One region of the Colwellia asteriadis genome, then DNA from elsewhere that is predicted to be linked to it. Evidence: predicted binding sites of a transcription regulator. Region 1 holds the regulator's gene; each other region holds the start of a gene.
What was found. Region 1 encodes LexA, which represses DNA repair genes until DNA is damaged. Its sites were predicted from a motif close to TACTGTATNNNNATACAGTA; they were not measured.

Region 1 (3,274 bases):
TTAAGTGCATCAACAGCAATCATTAATTGAACAAGCTTTGATGAGTCAGTAAGACGTGCAAAGATCTCTATTTTACTGGTTGTGGCAAAGTCACTTGGATTAAAGCGAATATGCTCTTCTCCCCCAGAAAAAGTGAAGCTGTCAAAAGTAATAGCCGTTTTATTTCCGACGAGTTCATGGCTAAATATTTTCATGTTACTTCCTTTTATTTAAATTGTGTCCTAAAGACACAAATAATTTAGCAAAGAGTTTACTATAGATCAAGTTAATTATGTCATAGAGACACAATCAACATTTAAAAGCGCAAATTAGTGTAGCAGCTAAAATAATCAACTCATATAACTTACTAAGATAACTTATTAATATAAATAAGAAATGCAATGAACTACGCTAAGCATTTAAGTAAGATATTAATAGATAGATAAATAGCCAAACAGCTTTAGCTAAAGAGTAATTAATGACCGTTGTTATTGATATAACAAGTAAATTAGCTTAATGTGTCATAAAGACATAAAGAGTCGTTCACATGAACCCAAAAATGACCCCCTACAATATAAATGAATTCAAAAATCCACTGTTTACGGTAGATAGTGTGTTATTCACTGTTGAGCATAATTGTTTAAAAGTACTGCTGGTTAAACGTGCAAATGAGCCTTTTCTTGGTAGCTGGGGGCTTCCAGGTGGATTTGTTAATGTTGACGCAGATGCCACAACCGATATTACAGCCTTAAGAAACCTCAAAGAAAAAACTAACGTTGCGCCGCAATATTTAGAGCAATTACAAACATTTTCAAACACTAGCCGTGACCCTAGAGGCTTTAGCGTTACCTTAGTTTACTTTGCCTTAATCGCTGCACAACAAGTTTCATCACACATTGCAACCATCGACGAAGTGCAATGGGTAGAGCTTGATAAGCTAAACAGTTTATCAATGGCATTTGATCATAAAATGATTATTGAGCACGCCAAGCAACGCTTACAGCAAAAAGCACTTTATTCGATGGTACCTGTGTATTGTTTACCCGAGTATTTCACTGTCGGTCAGCTAAAATCTGTAATTGAAACCATCATAGGCAAAACCATACAACGCAAAAGTCTTATTCGACGTATTGAGGCTGCCAATATGTTTGAAGCTATTGACGAAAAGGTTAAGTCGGGTGGGCGATTAGCGCAACAATACAAAGTAAAATCGGGTGTTGATATTGTTCATTTTGAACGTAATTTAAGTGTTTAAGCATAAAAGTTAGTTTACAAGGGTATCTTAGCATTAGCTGATCGTCTGTAACATGAGCAATAGCTTTATTAACTGACACCTATTTGCAAAAACTTTCGCTGAATTTCAAACCAACAAAAATCAGTAAAAAACATACAGTACTTGCCTTTAAATACAGCCTGTATATACTAACAGTAACACTGTGTAAATTTACAGGCTAAATAATAATGAATTCGATACTCGATTTACCTTCGTTGACTAAAAGACAGCAACAAATATTAGACCTAATTAAAGATAAAATTGCTGATACTGGTATGCCACCTACTCGGGCTGAAATAGCGACTTTTTTTGGTTTTAAATCAGCTAATGCTGCCGAAGAGCATTTAAAAGCCCTTGCAAAGAAAGGTTACATTGAAATGTTAGCAGGTACCTCTCGTGGTATCCGTTTAACAGAAGAAATTATGGAAGAAGCGGGTTTACCACTTATTGGCCGTGTTGCCGCAGGCGAGCCTATTTTAGCGCAAGAGCATGTTGAAGATCATTACAAAATGGATGGTAGCCTTTTTCATCCGCCCGCCAATTACTTACTACGTGTTAACGGCGAAAGCATGAAAGATATTGGTATTTTAGATGGTGATTTACTAGCGGTTCACCAAACAACTGACGTGCAAAATGGTCAAGTTGTTGTTGCTCGTGTTGAGGATGATGTTACCGTTAAGCGCTTTAAGCGCGAGGGTAATATTGTTTATTTGCATGCTGAAAATGAAGATTTCTCCCCGATTAAAGTTGATTTAACACAACAGCAATTTAGTATTGAAGGTTTAGCTGTTGGTGTAATACGCAACGGTAACTGGATGTAACTCTAGTTTATAAAAACCGCACCACTATTAATAAAGAGCCAGTAAATAAATTTCAATAAATTCTTTTGATCTTTATTTACTGGCTCTTTAGTTTATTAAACCTCCGCTCAAACCTCGTACCTCCTACTAATGAAGACTATTTAGAGTTAACACTCTATTGAATTAAATGGTTTTTTTTCAATTCCTGTTCTATAAATTATATTGACCTACAATCAAATGTAGCGTATTCATAATACAAATAACGCATAAAAAACGAACAAAAAGAATAAGACGTTAATGCGCTAATACTCTCTCATCGAAGATTGTTATTATCAGCTCTCGTCACTAGCTAGTTTATAAAATAATAATAAAACTAACAGATATTCAGTTCAGTGGGCCGTGATTTACATTGCTGCAATTCTGTTTTCTATGCATTAGAAAGGAGATGTCGAGTGAGCAGACGTAACCTAGCTTGGCTACTATGGCTAAGTGTATTTAGTAATTCAACATGGGCAAACAGTAAGCTTAATTTAACCCAAGGTGTTACCGAAATAAGTAGAGAAGTATATGATTTACATATGCTTGTGCTCTATATTTGTACCGCTATTGGCGTTATAGTTTTTGGCATTATGTTCTGGTCTATCGCGTTTCACCGAAAATCTAAAGGTGCAAAGCCTGCAGACTTCCATGAAAGTACTAAAGTAGAAATTCTCTGGACCGCTATCCCTATTGTTATTCTTATTGCTATGGCAATTCCCGCAACTAAAACACTTATCGCTATGGAAAATAACGATAATTCTGACGTTACTATTCAAATTACCGGTTCACAATGGAAATGGCATTATAAATACTTTGATCAAGATATTGAGTTTTATTCTGTGTTATCGACGCCTCGTGAGCAATATGAAAACCATCAAGGCGAATCTGATAAAAGTGAAAATTATTTATTAGAAGTTGATAAACACCTTGTTATTCCCGCCAACCAAAAAGTACGTTTTTTAATTACCTCTGACGATGTTATTCATTCATGGTGGGTGCCTGCATTCGCAGTTAAACAAGATGCCAACCCTGGTTTTATTAATGAAGCATGGACCAAAGTCGACGAGCCAGGTATTTATCGTGGTCAGTGTGCCGAATTATGCGGTAAGGATCATGGGTTTATGCCCATTGTTGTTGAGGTAAAGTCTGTTGAAGATTACCAATTATGGCTTGATGAGCAGCA
Region 2 (3,274 bases), on a different contig from region 1:
GTGCTTCACCAATGGCGGCGGCAACATTATCAAGACCAACAGGGCCGCCCATAAACTTATCAATAATGGCATGTAATAATTTACGGTCCATAATATCAAAACCTTCATTATCGACCTCAAGCATATCAAGCGCGGCAGCAGCAGTTGCTCGATTAACGACTCCTTGAGTTTTTATATCTGCGTAGTCTCGTACTCGCCTTAATAAACGGTTAGCAATACGAGGTGTACCACGAGATCGTCTTGCTACTTCAAAAGCCCCATCATCATCTAAATTTAAATTAAGAAAGTGCGCCGAGCGACTGACAATACTCGTTAAATCTTCCACATTATAAAACTCTAAACGCTGCACTATGCCAAAACGGTCTCGTAAAGGTGAAGTTAACGCCCCTGCTCGTGTGGTCGCGCCAATTAGCGTAAATGGCGGTAGATCTAATTTTATGGAACGTGCTGCTGGCCCTTCACCAATCATAATATCTAATTGGTAATCTTCCATGGCGGGGTAAAGAATTTCTTCAACAACAGGGCTTAATCTATGTATTTCATCAATAAATAAAATGTCGTTTTCTTCAAGATTAGTCAGTAATGCCGCTAAGTCCCCTGCTTTTTCTAATACGGGTCCTGAAGTGGTACGAATATTCACTTCCATTTCATTGGCAACAATATTTGCCAAGGTGGTTTTACCTAAACCTGGGGGCCCAAAAATAAGTAAATGATCGAGTGGCTCGCCTCTATTTTTAGCTGCGGGAATAAAAATTTCCATTTGTGCTTTTACATGAGCTTGACCTGTATAGTCTTGCAACATCTTAGGACGAATAGCGCGATCAACACTTTCATCTTCAATGGTAGCTATGGGCTCTATTAAACGATCAGCTTCTATCATGTAGCTCTATTTTCCTATTATGTTCATTATACTCAGCATCATTTATAGCTGGCACATGGCAATTTTTATAACATCGATTTAAGGGCGTCACGGATAATGTCTTGACTGACCATCCCTTTTTGATAAACAGATTTTACCGCTTTATCTGCTTGTGCCTGTTTATAACCTAGTGATAATAATGCATTAATCGCATCACCTTTTTCATCATTAACAAAGGTATCTTCAAAACCATTTTCACCTGAAAATTGCGCTAACAATTGCTCTGGCATACTATCATCAATAATAGGCTTTTGTACTTGCCAATCTTTTAAGCGGTCTCGCATTTCAATTAATAGACGCTCAGCAGTTTTTTTACCCACTCCTGGTATTTTAACAATAGCACTAACATCATCATGTCTTACGCAACTGACAAACTGATCAGCAGACATCGATGATAATATTGCTAGTGCCAATTTAGGGCCTACGCCATTCACTTTAATAAGTAAGCGAAATAACTTACGCTCAACTTTATTAGCAAAACCATAAAGTAGTTGAGCATCTTCGCGCACCACAAAATGCGTGTAAATTGTCGCTTGTTGCTCAAGTTCAGGTAGTGCATAAATGCTTGTCATTGGCATGGTAACTTCATAACCAACGCCAGCACATTCAATTAAAATTTCAGGGGGCAGCTTCTCAGCTAAAGTACCGCGTAAACGTCCAATCACAACGAAGACCTATTATTATTTCTTTAGTGAAAAAATAATAACACTATATATATATACAGTAAAGACGCTACAATATTTTTAATAAATCATTCTTAAAGTATTAGCGCAGTCGGCCACGTACTGTTTTACTGGCTTGCCCGGATAGTCGCGCAATATTAATATGACTATGACCATGGCACAACGCAACCGCGAGAGCATCGGCAGCATCAGCTTGTGGAGTACCTGGAAGCTTAAGCATATTTTTAACCATATGCTGTACTTGATTTTTATCTGCAGCGCCCGTACCAACAACGGCTTGTTTTATTTGCCGTGCTGAATATTCAGCAATGGGTAAACCGACATTCGTTGCCGCCACAATAGCTACCCCGCGGGCTTGACCTAGTTTTAAGGCTCCCCCAGGGTTCACGCCCATAAAAACCTGCTCAATGGCAAACGTGTCTGGTTGAAACTGTAAGATAATTTCTGAAACGCCAGCAAAAATAGTTTGCAGACGCGAAGCAAGATCTTCTCCCTGACTAAGGGCTTTGATACAACCACTCCCTAAGTAACTAAAACCTCGTTTCTCTTGTTTGATAACGCCGTACCCGGTAAAACGGGAGCCAGGGTCAATCCCTAAAATAATAGTCAATGGCTAACCTTTTATTAAGCGGCATGTTTTAAGTTATAAAAAATGCAGCTAAAACTTAATGTTCTCGCTGCATTATATTGCCATAACTGTCTTAGTGACTAATACAAATTATGATTTATTTCTATTTAAAGAGGAGCGTCGTTTATTCGCTAGGCTCTTCATTTTTTGCTGCTGGGATAACCGCTACACCTAATTCAACTAATTGCTCTGGGTTTGCATTACCTGGTGCATTAGTTAATGGACACGCTGCAGTTGTTGTTTTAGGGAAAGCCATAACATCACGAATTGATGAAGCCCCCGTCATTAACATCACTAAACGGTCTAAACCAAACGCTAAACCTGCGTGTGGCGGCGCACCATATTGTAGTGCTTCAAGTAAGAAACCAAATTTCTCTTGAGCTTCTTCGTCGCTAATACCTAAAATTCTAAAAACTGCTGCTTGCATATCTTGATTATGAATACGTACCGAACCACCACCTAATTCACAACCGTTTAATACCATGTCGTAAGCATCAGATAAAGCGCCAACAGGGTTAGCCTCTAATTCTGCTGCGGTTAAATTAGTAGGTGCTGTAAATGGGTGATGGATAGCATGCATATGACCATCAACCTCTTCAAACATCGGGAAGTCAACAACCCATAATGGTTTCCATTCACCTTGTAATAAATCTAAGTCTTCACCTAACTTCAAACGTAAAGCACCTAATGATTCTGTTACCACATTATAAGTATCAGAGCCAAAGAAAATAATATCCCCTGTTTTGGCGTTAACGCGATCTAATAAAGTGTTAACTGCTTCTTCAGTTAAGAATTTCAAGATAGGTGACTGTAAACCTTCAAGACCAGCATCTCGATCATTTACTTTTAACCAAGGCATACCTTTAGCGCCGTAAATGCCAACAAATTTAGTTAATTCGTCAAGACCTTTACGTGAAAATTTCGATGCTCCATCAGGTACACAAATAACGGCAACACGACCTTTATCGTCATTGGCAGGGCCTGAGAAAACTTTAAAATCAACATCTTTTAAGATGTCGTTAACATCAACAATTTCTAATGGGT
Region 3 (3,274 bases), on a different contig from region 1:
AGCGGTTGGAAATTTTATTCGCTGAAGTATGAATTTGCTGCACATCAACCGCTGCTTGGTCTATATGTTTCGCTAAATTGGCAAAGCGACTTTTAAAACGGCTAAAATCTTGCCCTAAGTCAGATAAGTGTGCTTGAATAATATGAATTTGTTGACGCGTGGCTTCATCTTTTAACACCGACCTTGCGGTAGTAAGTATAGCCATTAACGTAGTTGGCGATGCCATCCATACGCGTTTTTTATTCGCGTATTCTACTAAGTCAGCTTGATGACCGTGAATTTCAGCAAAAATAGCTTCTGCGGGAATAAACATAATGGCGCCATCAGCCGTTTCATTATCAATTAAATATTTATCACTAATGTCATTAATATGCTTTTTAATATCAAGTTTAAACTGACGCATTGCAACTTTTCGATCTAACTCCGCAACCTCTAAGTCCATCATTTTACGGTAACTTTCAAGGGGAAATTTAGAGTCCACTACCACATTACCAGTAGGCTTTGGTAAAAATAATACGCAATCGGCAATTTTCCCATTTGATAAAGTGTGCTGTAATTTGAAGCTTTGCTCAGGCAGTACATTGCGAATCAAGCTATTAAGTTGCACTTCACCAAAAGCACCGCGCGAGCGTTTATCGTTTAGCACTTCTTGTAAACTCACGACATTACTTGAAAGCTCTGTAATTTTTTTCTGGGCGTCATCAATCAAAGCCAAACGCTGCAGAATATCACTAAAGGTTTTTGTGGTTTTTTCAAAACCTTCACTTAAGCGTTTTTCTACTTGACCGCTAATTTCTTGTAAACGCTTGTCGGTTGACTCGGTAAGACTATCAATACGTTTTGTCATTTGTTCGCTACTTTGGCTTAATGACTTTGCTAATTCTTCGCGATTGGTTTGTGTTGCGCTATTAAGGTGTTGTAATAACTGGTCAAGCGATTGATTTTGATTTTGGTTCAGTTGATCTTTTTGCTCACTAAACTGGCGTAATAGCTTAATGCGTAAATCAGCCATTTGTTGCTCAAAAGTATTCGCTAATTGCAACTTTTGCTTTTCTTGAATTTGTACAAGCTGTTGTAAAAAATTAGCTTCGGCGCTTTGTCCATATTGTTTAACTAACTCAAGACAATTGAGTTGTTGTTGGTTATATAACGCTATTAGCTCATTACGTTGCCTACTTTGTTTGATGAGCACTGTGCAAAGTAACACAATGGATAATATAAAAAATAATGCGCAAAACAAGAATGGTGATAAAGGGGAGCTCAATAATTGCTGCATAACAGAAGATGTCATGATTTGATCCTATATAGAAGAAAGTACGCAGTGCTTAATAAATAACGTTAATCAACAACAAAAGCACTGTATTTATTAACAGTATCAAATTTTAAGCTGAGATAATAGCAATTTGTCATTACCACTCTCACTTACTCCTCATGAAATCACATTAATATTGACCTATTTTTTTATTTTTCCAAGCATGAATTAAGTAGGATGAAATAGAATCTCGACTGCCGGTTTGAACATTATCGAGCTGTTCTCGGGAAAACCACTGGCAATCTTCTAAATCATCTTCACTAATATCTATTGCTGTTGATGTCGCAACGGCTGTAAAACCGAGCATAATAGAAGCAGGAAAAGGCCAAGGTTGTGAGGTAATATATTGTGGGTTGCTAACCACAACCTTTGTTTCTTCGCCAACCTCTCTAATAACCGCTTCTTCTAGGGTCTCACCAGGGTCAACAAAACCTGCCAGTGTTGAATACATGCCAGCTTTCCAGCTTGCTTGTCGCCCCAACAAACAGCGGGCAACACCATCAGAAAATTGATGTTCAACGAGCATGATAACCGCAGGATCCGTACGAGGGAATGACATATTACGACACTCACTACAGCGCCGCGCGTGTCCCGCCTCTGTTGAACGATTGATATTACCGCACTTTCCGCAATATTGGTGAGTGTTATGCCAGTGTATTAACGCTTTTGCTAACGCTTGAATGGCGGCATCAGCAGCAGATAAATTAGCGGTAACTTGTCTTAATGATTGCCATTGTCCTAATACAGCTAAGCTGTCTTGTGTTGAAAAATGTAAACTCTCTAAGTTAACAGCGAAAAAAGACTGATCGGACTCTTTGACTATATTGCTAGCTCTACTACTATCAGCACTGCTGTTTACACTGCTACCCGCATTAGTATCAATTTTCTTGCCTAAATAAATGCAACTACTCAGAGATAAGTTACTGAGTTGCTGTTGAGTTAAATATACCGCTTTGGTGCTATTTTCGTCGCAGCTAAAAAGCCCCATATCATTATTTACAATACAAAATAAGGTATTAGGATGATTGAATTGAGCTGTTAACCAGCGCTTATTTTTACGTTGATTAGTACACCTATCAAGAGGCATATTGCTATATATCATCTACTTTTTCCTGATTTATTTGCTGCGCCCAATACTCAGACCATTGACCTAATGGAGTAATAATCGCGAATAGCTCAACTCCCGTCGGTGTTAGTTGATAACCTAACGAGGTTGACTCAACCAAGCTTAGGGCTTTTAACTCTTTTAAACGTGTGTTTAATAAACTCGGCGATATTTGTTCACAACGCTGCTGCAAATCCCTAAAAGTTGCACTGCCTTTACTGAGCTGCCATATAACTCCTAAAGCCCATGTACGCCCCAATAAATCGAGTAATGCCATAATAGGTTTACCTGTTTTAGAGCCACGAACTTGTTCTCCGGGTATGGGGATCGACATAATATTCCTCTGTTATTAAATTACCGACAATAACGATGCTACTATATTAGTAGCTAGGTTGCTACTAATATAGTAGCACAAGGGTATTCAACTTACGGAGAGTTTACATATAAGCCAACATCTATAATTATTTTTAATAACAATTAGTTAACTTAAAAAAGTACTTTTATTTGAAGTAAAATGTTTTTTTTAAACAAGAAGTCGTTTAAATTACAGCCAAGTAACGCCACTTAAAGAAGATAATAAGTATACTTTTGAGGATGCATTTGAGCGGATTATATTTGTATACGAAAAAGGTGCTTGACGGTTAGAGGATGTAATAAAAGCAACAACTCAAGGAGCAAAGCTACCTAAATAAAGTAAGTTATTTAGGTAGCTACCTTAGCCATACTGACCAATGCTAACTAACTTGTAGCAATGGACAATAAAAACAAAAAAACCCCTTCCACCATAAGGGTATTACAGGGGCTTTTTTTACTTACTGCCTTATACCTTCAATGTGTAAGCCCATTTCAACATGGGT

Region 2: a site for LexA is predicted at 1,626-1,645, ahead of ruvA (Holliday junction branch migration protein RuvA). Genes of this name have one in related genera too.
Region 3: a site for LexA is predicted at 1,356-1,375, ahead of ABD005_RS08360 (DNA recombination protein RmuC). Genes of this name have one in related genera too.

The regions. Positions count from the first base shown of each region.
Region 1 is NZ_BAAAFA010000006.1:114,475-117,748, forward strand. Features, by position in the region: gene prs (ribose-phosphate diphosphokinase) at 1-194, opposite strand, end outside; gene ABD005_RS09910 (NUDIX hydrolase) at 527-1,234, shown strand; gene lexA (transcriptional repressor LexA) at 1,441-2,073, shown strand; gene coxB (cytochrome c oxidase subunit II) at 2,505-3,274, shown strand, end outside.
Region 2 is NZ_BAAAFA010000010.1:49,668-52,941, reverse strand. Features, by position in the region: gene ruvB (Holliday junction branch migration DNA helicase RuvB) at 1-880, opposite strand, end outside; gene ruvA (Holliday junction branch migration protein RuvA) at 946-1,584, opposite strand; gene ruvC (crossover junction endodeoxyribonuclease RuvC) at 1,685-2,212, opposite strand; gene aspS (aspartate--tRNA ligase) at 2,355-3,274, opposite strand, start outside.
Region 3 is NZ_BAAAFA010000005.1:90,781-94,054, forward strand. Features, by position in the region: gene ABD005_RS08360 (DNA recombination protein RmuC) at 1-1,291, opposite strand, end outside; gene nudC (NAD(+) diphosphatase) at 1,443-2,414, opposite strand; gene ABD005_RS08370 (winged helix-turn-helix transcriptional regulator) at 2,404-2,751, opposite strand; gene ABD005_RS08375 (YceI family protein) at 3,230-3,274, opposite strand, start outside.